2 regions of the Shewanella sp. TB7-MNA-CIBAN-0143 genome follow, and region 1 is predicted to be linked to the other one. Evidence: riboswitches for the same ligand, from Rfam matches in the RefSeq annotation. Region 1 holds a riboswitch; the other holds the start of a gene.
The links. A riboswitch is a leader RNA that binds a small molecule or an ion and turns the genes downstream of it on or off. The one in region 1 is predicted to bind thiamine pyrophosphate.
Positions count from the first base shown of each region.

Region 2: another riboswitch for thiamine pyrophosphate. It lies ahead of AAEY97_RS05140 (TonB-dependent receptor); the one in region 1 lies ahead of thiC (phosphomethylpyrimidine synthase ThiC).

Region 1 is NZ_JBEOPL010000031.1:686-8,018, forward strand. Features, by position in the region: gene AAEY97_RS19495 (TonB-dependent receptor plug domain-containing protein) at 1-1,806, opposite strand, end outside; TPP riboswitch at 2,065-2,164, shown strand; gene thiC (phosphomethylpyrimidine synthase ThiC) at 2,373-4,373, shown strand; gene AAEY97_RS19505 (bifunctional hydroxymethylpyrimidine kinase/phosphomethylpyrimidine kinase) at 4,379-6,055, shown strand; gene AAEY97_RS19510 (HesA/MoeB/ThiF family protein) at 6,052-6,864, shown strand; gene thiS (sulfur carrier protein ThiS) at 6,851-7,078, shown strand; gene AAEY97_RS19520 (thiazole synthase) at 7,081-7,333, shown strand, end outside.
Region 2 is NZ_JBEOPL010000004.1:199,693-207,025, reverse strand. Features, by position in the region: gene hinT (purine nucleoside phosphoramidase) at 1-27, shown strand, start outside; gene AAEY97_RS05155 (PaaI family thioesterase) at 27-536, shown strand; gene AAEY97_RS05150 (PaaI family thioesterase) at 533-1,000, shown strand; gene AAEY97_RS05145 (YcfL family putative periplasmic lipoprotein) at 1,038-1,430, shown strand; TPP riboswitch at 1,556-1,663, shown strand; gene AAEY97_RS05140 (TonB-dependent receptor) at 1,719-3,920, shown strand; gene AAEY97_RS05135 (hypothetical protein) at 3,974-4,234, shown strand; gene pnuC (nicotinamide riboside transporter PnuC) at 4,240-4,950, shown strand; gene AAEY97_RS05125 (phosphotransferase) at 4,987-5,985, shown strand; gene AAEY97_RS05120 (DUF6279 family lipoprotein) at 6,307-7,152, shown strand; gene AAEY97_RS05115 (HvfX family Cu-binding RiPP maturation protein) at 7,245-7,333, shown strand, end outside.

The DNA.
Region 1 (7,333 bases):
CGCTTGGTCATTGTCATCTCTTTCGCCGCGCGTGGCACTGATATTAGCGTTAAGGAGCCATTTACCACTGCGGTTTTCTGTTATTTGATATTCAGCATCTATGCGTGCACCAAACAAGGTCACGTCCACATTTGCAAACTGTAAAATATGACGACGATTACTATCGATGCTTGTGCGATTAAAGCTGCTGACCACATTAGCATCAATATAATTATTGATGTCGCTATACCAAGCTGTTGCACTAAATGCTAAATCATCTTGTACTCGCTTGTAAGCCATACTCAATGTATGTGCAGTTTCTGCACTAAGGTCTGGGTTACCTATGTAGCCGTTTGCATCGCCGTACCAGCCAATCATAGTCGTCGACATGGTGCTTTGGCCCCAACTGTATCGCTCATATAAATTTGGGGCGCGGTTCTTTCGGGCTAAACCAAGTTCTATCACTTCAGTATCACTGAGTTGATAGCGAGCTAGAAGGGTGGCATCGATGTTATTGTCATTGTGCTTTCGATATAGGCTATTAAATTCATCTGCGGCCATGGCATTAACATTGGTCATGCCCATCATACTCATAGTGTTATAAGGTTGAACCTCACCTGTGCTGGTTGATACGTATTCATAACGAACACCTGCAGACAGCCACCAACGAGTATTAAGTGTTTGTTGCCACTCGCCATAAAGTGCAGCACGTTGGCGTTCGCCATCATTGATATTGACGTAGTCATTGGGGCCCATCATGGTAGAACCTTCAATCGCTGGCCATGTATCATCAAGCTGATAAACATAATATTCTTGGCCAATTAATAATGTACTGTCTGAACTGATTGGCAGCAGCCAATGCAGTTGGTAACTGTAATCTTTACCCTTAGTTTCCATTGGCATCATGCCGGTTTTTTCATCGCTAAAGAAACCCATCTCATGCTCTACATGGTGCCAGTTTACTTGGGCAGTGAACTCGCCTTCATTTTCCAGCGTTCGTTGATAGCGCACTAATGCGCCATAACTGTCATTATTCGTCATGTCCATATACTGGTTAGCGAAACCTTGAAAGGGGATATGTTGATGGGTCAATTTGACAGCAATTTGTTGGTTGTCATCTTGCCAAGCAGCAACTAATGCATGATTTTGTGATTGGTATAAGGTGTCTAGTACTTTATCGCCGTGGCCGTCGGTATAGCTGTTAGCGTCTTCAAATGCTCCTTGGTAACTAAAGCTTAATGTTTTATTTGCAACAGTGGCATTTACACCTGCGAGAATAGCGTCGTTGGTACTTCGGTAACCACTAGATATGTTACCACTTTGCCATGTCACATTGTCACTCTCGGTAAATACAGGGGTTAAGCTATTGACGTTAATTACGCCAGCAATGTTATCGCCACCGGCGCTCACCGGAGAGACTCCAGCAACCACTTGGGTCGAACTAATGTGATTGGCTGACACATAAGAAAGTGGCGGGTTCATCTGGTTTGCACATGATGAGGTAATATCACTGCCATCAATGAGCACCTTAATGCGATCGCCCATCATGCCATTTAAAATCGGTAATGCCGATACGCCACCTGCTTCAGAAAAGTCTACTCCTTGCTTTTCAAGTAAGCTTTGGGCTGAGCCGAGTAAGTCTTTGTTAGTCGTGTTTTGTCCATGTACTTCAACCCGCTCAATGCCTTCACTATTTTGCTTATCGTACTGCTCAGCCATTACTTGAGGTGTAATAGCAAACATTACAGCCAATGAAATTGATGAGTAAACCCATGGGTAATTTGTATTTGATTTAATGGTTTGGATTGCTTTTTTTACCAACGTCATCACCTTTGTTATTATTTTATCAACCTTTGATGAATATATTTCAAAGGTTTTTATCAGTTTTTTGAAATTATAACCTGCTAATAAATATGATGAATGCGACATAGTGTCGCACCTTGATGAATAGCTGTCTGTGGTGATGAATGAATCATGGAGATATCAATGACACTGCATCAGTTTCTGACATGTGGATTGATAACTTTTGTATGAAATGATTATTTTAGTGCTTGTTATTTAGCGAAAAACTTGCTTATACTGCGTGACATCTTGTCGGAGTGCCATTATGGCTGAGACCGTTTATTCGGGATCCGTTGAACCTGATCAGGCTAGAACCTGCGAAGGAAACAAGCGTAATAATCATGATAGTTGGGAAGATAAATAACGTATTAACAAGACCGTAAATGGACGTTTACCTCCGAGTTTTTTATCGGTTTATATATCCAGTTACGTTATTACTTTAGTATTTTTCTATGTGATTATTGACGTAAGCAATAGTATTTTTTATTGTTTACTGCTGCTATCAACACCTCTCCAGACAAGCAACTCTACTCTTAATATTGAGGTTGCTAATGTCAAATCCAAACCGTCGTCAAACTCGAGCTAACGCTCAACAATTTATTGATACCCTTAAACCGTTACAACATCCTAATTCTGAAAAAGTCTATTTAACGGGTAGTCGAGCTGATATCAACGTCGCTATGCGTCAGGTTAATCAAACTGAAACCGTGATTGGCGGCACCGATGCAAAACCCATTAAACAAGCCAATCCGCCTATTATGGTCTACGACTGCGCGGGTGCTTATTCTGATCCCCTTGCCGATATTAATGTGCGTGAAGGCTTACCTAAAATCCGACAAGCATGGATTGATGAGCGCCAAGATACAGAGCAATTAACCGGTGCAAGTTCAGGCTTTACCCAACAGCGACTAGCCGATGATGGACTCGATCATTTACGCTTTGATGCCCTTGTCGCGCCTAAACGTGCCAAGTCGGGCAAATGCGTGACCCAAATGTATTATGCACGCCAAGGTATTATTACCCCTGAAATGGAATACATTGCCATTCGTGAAAACATGGCTCGTGCTGAAGTAACCGACACCGTATTAACCCAAAAAGCGCCTGGAGAGGCTTTTGGTGCTCATATTGGTCAGCTGATCACACCTGAGTTTGTCCGTGATGAAGTCGCTCGAGGTCGAGCGATTATTCCGTTGAATATTAACCATCCTGAAACCGAACCTATGATTATTGGGCGTAATTTTTTGGTGAAGGTGAATGCCAATATTGGTAATTCAGCGGTGACATCTTCGATTGAAGAAGAAGTTGAAAAACTGGTGTGGTCAACCCGTTGGGGTGCAGATACGGTCATGGACTTGTCGACCGGGCGTTATATTCATGAAACGCGTGAGTGGCTTATCCGTAATTCGCCAGTGCCAATTGGTACCGTGCCGATTTATCAAGCATTAGAAAAGGTTAATGGCATTGCCGAAGACCTCAGTTGGGCAGTATTTAGAGATACATTGATTGAACAAGCCGAGCAGGGCGTAGATTATTTTACGATTCATGCTGGGGTGTTATTGCGTTATGTACCCATGACCGCTAAACGCCTTACCGGCATTGTGTCACGTGGCGGTTCAATTATGGCTAAGTGGTGTTTAAGCCACCATCAAGAAAGTTTCTTATATGAACATTTTCGTGATATTTGCCAGATTTGCGCCCAATACGATGTGTCATTGTCGTTAGGCGATGGTATGCGCCCCGGTTCAATTGCCGATGCCAATGATGAAGCGCAATTTGCGGAATTAGAAACCTTAGGTGAATTGGTCAAAATTGCATGGGAATATGATGTGCAAACCATCATTGAAGGCCCTGGTCATGTGCCAATGCAATTGATTAAAGTCAATATGGAAAAGCAATTGGCCCTTTGTGACGAAGCACCATTTTATACCTTAGGCCCACAAACAACCGATATTGCGCCGGGCTATGATCACTTCACCTCTGGTATCGGCGCTGCCATGATGGCTTGGTACGGCGTGGCGATGTTGTGTTACGTCACCCCCAAAGAACACTTAGGTTTGCCAAATAAAGAAGATGTAAAACAAGGCTTAATTGCCTACAAGATTGCAGCTCATGCTGCTGATGTCGCTAAAGGTCATCCAGGTGCGCAAGTACGTGATAATGCGTTATCAAAAGCCCGCTTTGAATTCCGTTGGGAAGATCAATATAACCTAGGTCTTGATCCTGATACCGCTCGTGCTTACCACGACGAATCGTTACCACAAGAATCGGCAAAAGTGGCTCACTTTTGTTCAATGTGTGGACCTAAATTCTGTTCGATGAAAATAACCCACGAAGTGCGTGAATATGCCGCGAATCTTGAACAAGCTGAAGCACTTAAGATTGAAGTCTCTTCCGCTAGTGCTTATCAAGCTCAACATACGGCTCAAGCCATAAATCCGGCGGAAGCGATGGCACAAAAGTCGGCAGAGTTCAAAGCGTCGGGATCGGCGCTTTATCATGACGTCAAATCTGTCGCACAAGTTGATACTGACTTAACGGTTGAGGTGGAATAATCGCCATGAATTCATCGACATTTGTCAGTGAATCCATAACGCAAACCCCACCCATTGTCTGGACCATAGCGGGTTCTGACAGTGGTGGTGGTGCGGGGATTCAAGCTGATTTATTAACTTTGCAAGACTTGTCGTGTCACGGGTGTAGCGTAATAACCACAGTAACTGCGCAAAACTCAGTCAGTGTGAGCCTTGTTGAAACCGTTTCTGAATCCATGTTGTTGGCTCAGTTCAGCAGTTTACTTGCCGATCTGCCGCCAGTGGCGATTAAAATTGGCCTGTTGGCATCCCAAGCACAGGTGGACATATTAGCTGGCTGTTTAGCTCAAATGCGTGCTACTCAGATGATGGTACCTTTTGTGGTGCTTGATCCTGTCATGGTCGCCAGTAGTGGTGCGCACTTTAATCCTATCGAACTCGATTTTAGTCCTCTCATTGGCTTAATTGATCTACTAACGCCTAATCAGCACGAATTGAAACGTTTATGTTCTCAGTATGCGTTCGCGCAATATTGTGATGTCGATAACAAGGTTGCTCAGCAACAGCAAATGATCTGCGATGCCAAATTGTTATCCGATACATTTAAATGCAATGTGCTCGCTAAAGGCGGTGATGCTCAATGGCAGCAACAATATGCAATAGATGTATATGTGAGTAAAAGCGTTAAAGGTGCCAGTATTACACACAGTAATGCGGTGTTTATGCTAAGTAGCCAGCGGATAGCAACCACCAATAATCATGGCAGTGGTTGCACATTATCATCTGCCATAGCGTGTTTTATTGCCCATGAGTTCGTGATTCATGATGCTATTGTGCTGGCAAAAGCCTACGTCAATAAGGGACTTACTTTAGGCGTAAGCCTTGGTCAAGGACCTGGTGTTTTAGCCCGTACTGGTTGGCCTGATGATTTAGGCATGATGCCATCAATCAAGTTGGTATCTTCTGAGCATCTCGCTGATGATTCGTGCAAGCAAGCTGCACCGAATGGTTTTAAATCACTGCATCAACCCTTGGGGATTTATCCTGTTGTAGCTGATATCGATATGCTTAAACAATTGTTAAAAGCGGGCTGTAAGACGGTTCAATATCGTGCCAAGTTAGCTATTAATATCGATACTGATGACAGCCATGTATTACAAGGATTAACACTCGAAGCCAATATCATTGAGGCCATCAAACTCGGTCGCGAATATCATGCTCAGTTGTTTATTAATGATCATTGGCCACTGGCGATTAAACACGGTGCGTTTGGGGTTCATTTAGGCCAAGAAGATATGGCAACTGCAGATTTAACCGCGATAGCGGCAACAGGAATGGCGTTAGGGTTATCGAGTCACAGTTATTTTGAAGCCTTATTAGCTCACCAATGTTCGCCTTCATATATTGCTCTTGGGCATATTTTTGCTACCACGACCAAGCAAATGCCTTCCGCGCCTCAAGGGCTCAGTAAACTTAAACGTTATGCCAGTTTATTTGCGCGCCATTATCCGACAGTTGCTATTGGCGGGATCGATCTCAGTAATTTGGCGTTGATTGCGGATACAGGCGTTGGTGATGCTGCTGTTGTTAGAGCAGTGGCAACGGCTGACGATCCGGCGAAGGCTTATCGAACTTTGCATCATAAATGGTTGCAGCTTACCCGACCTTTACCTAAAGCCAATTTATCTCAGGAGGGTGTATGAGTACTTTATCTGATCGGGATTATATTCAGTATTCGCGCACCATGTTACTGAGCGATATTGGAGAAGCAGGGCAGCTTGCCATTATGAATAGCGCTGTAGTGATCATCGGTGTTGGAGGTTTAGGGCATTTAGTGGCGCACTATTTAGCAGCCGCGGGTGTTCAGAAAATACTGTTAATTGATCATGATGTGGTTGAATTATCCAATCTACCAAGGCAACTCCTGTTCAGGGCCGCTGATATTGGCAAAGCCAAAGTCAGCATTGCAAAAAATGTGCTTAGTAGCGCTTACCCTGAAATCACCATCGATGTGCTAGCACAACGAGTTACATCAGCGCATTTTAATCAGCTTGTTAAACAATTTACCGTAAAACCTGTGGTGTTTGATTGCACTGATAATGTGAGTGCGAGGCAACTGATAAACCAAATGTGTGTACAGCATCAGTTAGCCTTGGTTAGTGGTGCTATTAGTGCATATCAGGGGCAATTATTTTGTATCGATTTTTCCCACACACATTCGCATTCATACAGCGGTTGCTATTGTTGTTTATATCCACTTGATACCCCCATTATGCAAAATTGTACTCAAACTGGAGTGCTAGGGCCTGCTGTGGGTATTATCGCCAGTATGCAAGCGCTGGTGGGCCTTCAGCACATCTGCAATACCTTTACCCAATACGGTGTTCTACATCGATTTAATGGTAAGGATTTACGCTGGCAGCATGCCCAAATGAGTCAAGACCCACAATGTGAAGTATGCCATCAATATCCATTAACTGATCATCAGGAGCGGTCTAATGTCACAAACTGATCCCCTCGAGCTAATAACCCTGCACCTTAATGGTGTCGAGCAACATGTTCGGGCCAATTTGAATTTGGCTGAACTACTTATACTCAGCGATTTACCCACTCAAGGAGTGGCTATCGTGGTCAACGATACTGTTGTGCCTCGAAGTCGTTGGATGCATATAGTGTGTCAAGCCGATGACAATATCACCGTTTTTTCTGCCGTTGCTGGAGGTTAATGATGTTAATGATAGCCGATCATCAATTTTCGTCTCGGTTACTCACCGGAACGGGAAAATTTTCAGATCACAATACAATGTTACAAGCGATAGCAAGTTCTGGGTCGCAGTTAGTCACCTTAGCGATGAAGCGGATTGATTTGACTCGCGGCCATGACAATTTACTCGGTCCTTTGCAAAGTATGGGGGTTAAATTATTACCCAATACCGCTGGTGCGCGTAATGCCAAAGAAGCCATTTTTGCTGCTGAACTCG
Region 2 (7,333 bases), on a different contig from region 1:
TTAGGCCCAATGCTGAGTCGTGGATAATGAAAATTAACAGTGATTTTTTCCCGTTAACTGAAGTTGCCACCCGTTTTGTCAACCAGTTAGCTCAGTGCCGTCGTTTAGGGCTTTCAGTGCAAGAAGCCAGTGAGCATCATGTGTTAATTGAGTTACCTTACAGTCAAGATATTATTGGTTACCCCGACACCGGAGTCATTCATGGTGGGGTGATCACAACCTTGATAGATACCGCTTGTGGCACAGCCGTGGTATGCGCCATTTTGAAGAAGTACCAATCGTTAGAGTTGTCTCCAACATTGGATTTACGTGTCGACTACATGAAACCCGCAGAGCCTCATAAGTCGGTTTATGCCTTTGCTGAATGCTATCGTTTATCGTCAAGCGTTGCTTTTACCCGTGCGATAGCATATCAAGACAGTATTGATGAACCTATCGCTCACGCGGTGGGTTCTTTTATGCGAATTAGTCCAGAAATGGTCGGCGAAGAGTTTCGTCAAGTGTTAATGGGGAATTTACCGGGGGCGAAATCATGAGTGAGCCAACCCAAATAGAGACACAAAAGGGTTTAGATGTTCAAGATGTGGTTAAACGTGCCATTGAACTGAATGATTATAGTTACCTACTTGAGAAAGTACCTTACTCACAATTTATTGGCATGTCAGTGGCCCGTTTTGGTGATGAAATGGTATTTAGACTGCCGGCTAAAGATGACAACATTGGTAATCCGATTTTACCTGCAATACATGGCGGAGTGATTGCTGGGTTTATGGAAATGTCGGCAATTGTGCAATTAATGGTATTTATGCAAGCCAAGAAAGTACCTAAAATTGTTGATTTTTCAATTGATTATTTACGCGCAGGTTTACATCAAGATACCTTTGCAGAATGTAAAATTACTCGCCAAGGCCGCCGTGTGGCTAACGTCAGTATGAACTGTTGGCAAACCAACCGTAAACAATTAATAGCCACTGCCAGAGCACATTTTTTGATAGATTAAGTCAACGTTTTACATTAACAGCAAATAAGGAGATAGCATGAAAATAACGTCAATATTTGTGTTCGCATTAGCATTGTTGCTTAGCGCCTGTGCGCATAACACGGCAGGTATTTCGGTAGACTCAAGCGGACAGGTTAGAGTCGATAGCAGCTCTTTTGCCAGTGATGTCAATGTTGTGGATATTTCATCTGTCATGGTTGCTGACTTAATCAAAGCATCGGCGCTAATTCAAAGCAGATCGAGCACTGACCTACGTCTACAATATAAGTTCACTTGGTACGATGCTAGCGGATTTACAGTTGAGGATGAAGCAAGCAGTTGGAAGTCGGTTAAATTACATGGTAAACAGCAGTTGCAAGTGGGCGCGGTAGCGCCCAATACACAAGCTATTCGATTTGAGATTTATGTGCGCGAAGCTTTCTCAAATTAAGCCACGCTACAGAGAACTTGAAGAGACATGATTACTGAGATTTAATATAAAGTTAATCAATTATATTTTTGCGTTATCAAATTGTATCGCTGCTCGTGTATTCATGGTGAAGTTAGTTTATAATCGTGATCGCCAAGGGGTGTTCAGTAAAACCTGAACTGAGATGTCTGTATGACGAACCCTTAGAACCTGATCCGGCTTATACCGGCGTAGGAATGGGCCACACTATTTATGTGCACCTCTTATTCGCTACTCTTGCCGGATCTCAAAATCACTATTTGAGGTCCTATGTTCACGAAAAACTCTACTAGGTTATACCAAACACCAATCGCCTTAGCGGTAATGGTGGCATTAAGCTCGCCTGTGGTTATGGCTAAAACGGCCGATGTTGAAAATGTCACTCCCGAATATGAAAAAATGGAAGTGATTGTTGTTAATGCTGATTTTAGTAATATCAGCCTTGATAAAATGCCGTCAAGCGTGACGGTTATTGATGCCCAACAATTAGAAGACGAAGGGGCGCAACATTTTGAAGATGTGCTCAATTCTATTGCCAACTTTAACTGGTCTGGTGGCAGTTCTCGTCCTAAATATTTCCAAATTCGTGGTGTCGGTGAACAAGAACAATATCAAGGTGCACCTAACTCATCGGTTGGCTTTGTGGTCGACGACATCGACCTATCAGGCCTTGGCATGGTGTCGAGTATGTACGACATGCAGCAAGTTGAAGTCTTGCGCGGTCCACAAGGTACTCAATATGGTGCTAATGCACTAGCTGGATTAATTTACTTAAAAAGTAATGACCCTACCGAATCATTTGAACATGGCGCAAAAGTCAGTTTAGGTGATGACAATCTTCGTACTCTTTCTGGTTTTAGCTCTGGTCCACTCAATGACTCAGGTAAATTGCTCTACCGTGTATCACTAGAACAGCACAATCAAAATGGTTACCGTGACAACCTTTATCTTAACCGTGATGATACCAATGAACGTGATGAGTTAACGGCTAGGGCTAAGTTCCGTTGGTACGCTACTGACGATCTTCAAGTTGATTTAACCTTATTGCATGCCAATTTTGATAATGGTTACGATGTGTGGACATTAGATAATAATCGCAGTAATACCTTAACTGACCAACCCGGTGTTGATACACAAAAAACGACTGGAGCAGGGGTTAAGTTCATATACACGGGTATGCAAGCATTTGACTTCACATCATTAACATCATTTGCGCAAACTGATCATCATAATGGATATGATGGTGATTGGGCCAATTCGGATTATTGGGCGAGTAAAGCATGTACTGTGTATGACGACGCAGGAGCGGCCTCAGGTACTGAACCTTGTGTTTATGATTACACCTGGGACAAAAAGGGCGATCGTAAAACCTTTACCCAAGAGTTCCGTTTATCATCCAAAGATGCAGGACGCATCTTCGCCGGTAGTACCGACTGGTTATTGGGTGTATACGCGATGAATTTGAAAGAAGATAACGACTTATACTCGGAATACAACACCTGGCCAGATGAAGTGTTGCAGTCAAACTATGAGGCGACAAACTATGCCATATTTGGTCAATTAGACAGCCATTTAGGTGATGATTACTTATTGTCGACTGGGTTGCGTTTCGAGCGCCGCGATAGTGATTATAGTGACAGCAATAAAGATGACTTTGCCCCATCAGAAGATATGTGGGGCGGCCATATTGCGTTGTCAAAAGCCATTAATGCTAATCACAATGCTTATGCTCGTGTCGCCCGCGGTTATAAGGCGGGTGGTTTTAATATGACACTGCCTGCTGAATTGTCTGACAAGAAACAGTTCGACACTGAGATTTTATATAACTATGAAGTTGGCTTAAAATCGAGCTGGTTTGATGGAGAAGTGGATTCTACCTTGGCGCTATTTTATATGGACCGCCAAGACCAACAAGTTGCCGCCTCTTTACAAGACCCAGATAGCCCGCAGCGTTTTATTCTATTTACCGAAAATGCTGGCAGTTCAAGTAACTATGGCGCGGAACTCGATGCAAAATGGTATTTAACAGAAAATATTGAATTCTATGGTAGTTTCGGTTGGTTAGAAACTGAATATGGCCAATATCAATACAGTGACAAATACGGTTCTACCGTCGATTTATCTGGGCGCGACTTAGCGCATTCACCTAAATTTACTTACAGTGCTGGTATGACTTATGTTGCTGATTCTGGTTGGTTTGTAAACGTGAATGCCAGTGGTAAAAGCCAGTTTTATTATTCTGACAGCAATGAATCTCAGTCAGAAGCCTATACCATTTATAACGCCCGTTTAGGCTATGAAACGCCAACATGGTCGGCATATTTATGGGGCCGCAATTTGTTTGATGAACAATATGGTGTGCGAGGCTTTTACTTTGGCAACGAACCAGATCAAGATTGGGTCGATAAACAATATATTCGTTACGGTGATCCGCGCCAAATGGGTGTGACATTAGAAGTTCAATTTATGTAATGACATAAAATCGCTGTAGCCTTTGTTGCAGCGATTTTTATTAAGGAATAGAAATGAAGTTAACTGCAGAAATCAGTATGTATCCGTTCAATGAAAACTATCTCGATCCTATCCAATGGTTTATCGGCAGAGTGGATAGTTATGACAATATTCAACGAGTGACTAACGCGATGGCAACCCAAGTCTGTGGCGAGTATGCTGATGTAATGTCGATGCTAGCCGTTGAAATGCAAGCCGCACATCAAAAGTGGGGTAAAGCTGTTTTTGTGTGTAAATTTATCGGTGGTGAGCTCAACCTAGCTCATAGCGAATAACCACAATGAATGATCTATTTATAACGCTACAACAAGCCTTTAGTGAAGCGTCATTAATGACGTTTTGGGAGGCTGTTGCCGTTATGCTAGCGCTTGCTTACTTAATTCTTGCTATGCGGACTAATATCTGGTGTTGGTCGGCAGCATTTATTAGTACCGCCATTTACACTGTACTATTTTGGAATGTATCGTTATTGATGGAGTCAGTCCTTAATATTTATTATATGGGGATGGCGGTATATGGTTATTGGCTGTGGTTGCACGTGCCACCTTCTCAGCAAAGCAATTTGCACAATTCTGAGCTGCATAATGGTACTCAGCACAACATAGAAACCAATCACCTTAATATTACCAGTTGGTCTTGGAGTACTCACGCTCGGCTTATCGGCGCGACATCATTAGTGTCTATGCTGGTGGGATATTTAATGGCTCATTACACGTCGGCCGCATTTCCCTATATCGATGCGGCAACCACTTGTTTTGCTATCGTTACAACCTATCTAGTAGCGAAAAAAGTGCTGGAAAATTGGCTCTATTGGGTCGTCATTGATTTTGTGTCTATTTACCTTTACTTCCAAAAAGGCTTAATGCTGACATCGGGTTTGTTTGTTTTATACGTCGCAATGGCAGTTGGCGGATACATGATGTGGCGTAAGAAATATCGTCATCATATAATAACGCAACACAATACGAGTCAAGAGGTGGTTGGTGCATAACCAACCATAATATCATTTTATTAGAGTAAATATTTGATGTCCCAGCCGTTGTTATCTCTACCTATCGATGTGCTTAATATAATCAACAAAGCCATGCCAACTACATTATTTCAGCAGCTTGCTACGCAATGTACTGCGGTGTCTTTTCTTAACACAGGGATCAGTAATGTTAATATTAAGTTATCTTGTGAAGATGGCGATAAGGTCTTACGAGTAAATCAGCCTCACAGTAATTGGTGCGATAGAGCGCTTGAAGTTGAATGTTGGCAAGCTGCAATTGTGGCTAACATTGCACCTGCATTGATTTGGGTCAGTGATGATAAGCAAGTGTATCTGAGTGAGTTTATTGATCAACCAGAGACAGACTGGTCGATATTTGCCTCAATGCGCAGTCACTTATCGCTTGGGCAATCGACAAATCAATCCATTTCGGCTGTGGATGCCGTTCCTTTACTTAGTGCATTATTTTGTAAACTCAGTGTGTTGCCGGTGCCGGAGAAAAGCATTACCGTTAGTGAGCAATGGCAACAATATGCATACCAATTAGATTCATTAACGGGGTCGCAAAAAGATCCACAATGGCATGATGCGAGGCAGCAATTGTTACGCTTAAATGGGCTTGTTCGACATTGGTTATCGCAGTTAGAAGCCTGTGTGTTGCTGCCGACTTTTTGTCATCGAGATTTAACTCCACACAATTTACTGCTTAGCGGCAGTGCCCCTCAGCAACTGCTTTGTATAGACTATGAATATGCTGTGGCGAGCCATCCGTTGTTCGATTTAGCCAGCGTCGTGGCTAGTCATCAACTATCAACGATGCAAGCTAACCAATTAATCGATAACGTGATTATGCAATATTGTCAGGTTGCTAGCCTCACCGATGTGTCTGCGGCCAAAGCGGCATTACCCGCCGCAATAAATTGTTTTTGGTTATTCTCGGCAATGTGGGCGTTATTAATGGCAGCCAAAGAACCGCAAAAATCTACACAATACTTACAATACTTTACAAAGTATTTTACATTAATCACTTGCTAATATGCTCTGATAAAGTACAAGCTTCTGATAAAGTATAAGTGAAGTAATACCAGTTCTAATAAATATCTGGTCATTCAGCGCCTACTAGACAAGTAATAAGATTATAGACATAGTTTTTCTACGTCAAAATCATATTAAGCAGCATAGAAGGTTCTGAAACCCGTCCTGCGGGAGTCATTCAGACTTTCTATTTTTTGTTGCATTGTTTCATAAGGGAACAACCATTCTTTCAACAATGCGTCTCAAACTGAAAAATCTGAGTGACTCTGATTGATCACATCATTACTGGAATTGATATAAATTTTGATAAAGGAATTATCTGTGTCTAAAAAATTGATTATCCTACTGTTAAGTAGCTTATTTTTTGTCGGCTGCTCAACCAAAGTAAGCTATTTCTTTCTGGATTGGGCGATAGAGTGGGAAGTTGAAGAGTACGTAGAGTTAACCTCAGAACAGCAAGATAAATTTGATATTATTATTGAATCGTTTTTAGTCTGGCATCGCCAACAAGAATTACCGCGTTATCGTGATCAACTGTCTTTATTATCGACATTGACTAATCAACAAACAATGACCCCGGAGCTATGGCTTAACCAAGTGTCAATGGCGAAGGCACATTGGTCCCGAATTTTCGATTTTGTTATGCCTGATCTGTTACCTATTATGGCGAGCTTATCTGATGGACAAGTTGATCAGATACTGGCGCAGCTAAAAAAAGAACAACAAGAATTAATCGAAGAATACGCCGGCAAAGATCAAGCTGAATTGATAAAAGACTCAGATAAAAGAATCGCCGAGCAATTATCTGAATGGACTGGCGATGCTACAGATGAACAAAAAAACATTATTCATCAAGCTAATACGCAGCGTTTAGCCACGTTAGACATGTGGCTTGAGTATCGCCATGAATGGCTAAGTCAATTTGAACAAGCACTGAAACGCCGTCAGCAAACTGATTATTTTACCCAACAAATGAAATTATTAATGATCTCGCCAGATGAACTGAAATCAGAGGTTTATCGCGATAATGTTACCGAAAACACCCGTAAGTTTGGCTCAATGTTGATTACGCTTAATCAAACATTTAGTCAAAAACAACGTAAGCACTTTGATAAAAAATTAGCTGAATTAGTAGAAGATTTAACTGAATTACACTTAGACAAATAATATCTATTTTTATCCGTTAGTCTCCAAAGCTGAAATATTTTTAATCTTCAGCGGGTCTATTACTACAACAACGATTTCAGCTAGGATTATTTATGCAGACACTAAGTGGATTTTATCAACAGTTTTTAAATGTGATTAAACATACAGAAGGCTTAGCCGCCTTACTGCTAAGGCTTTATCT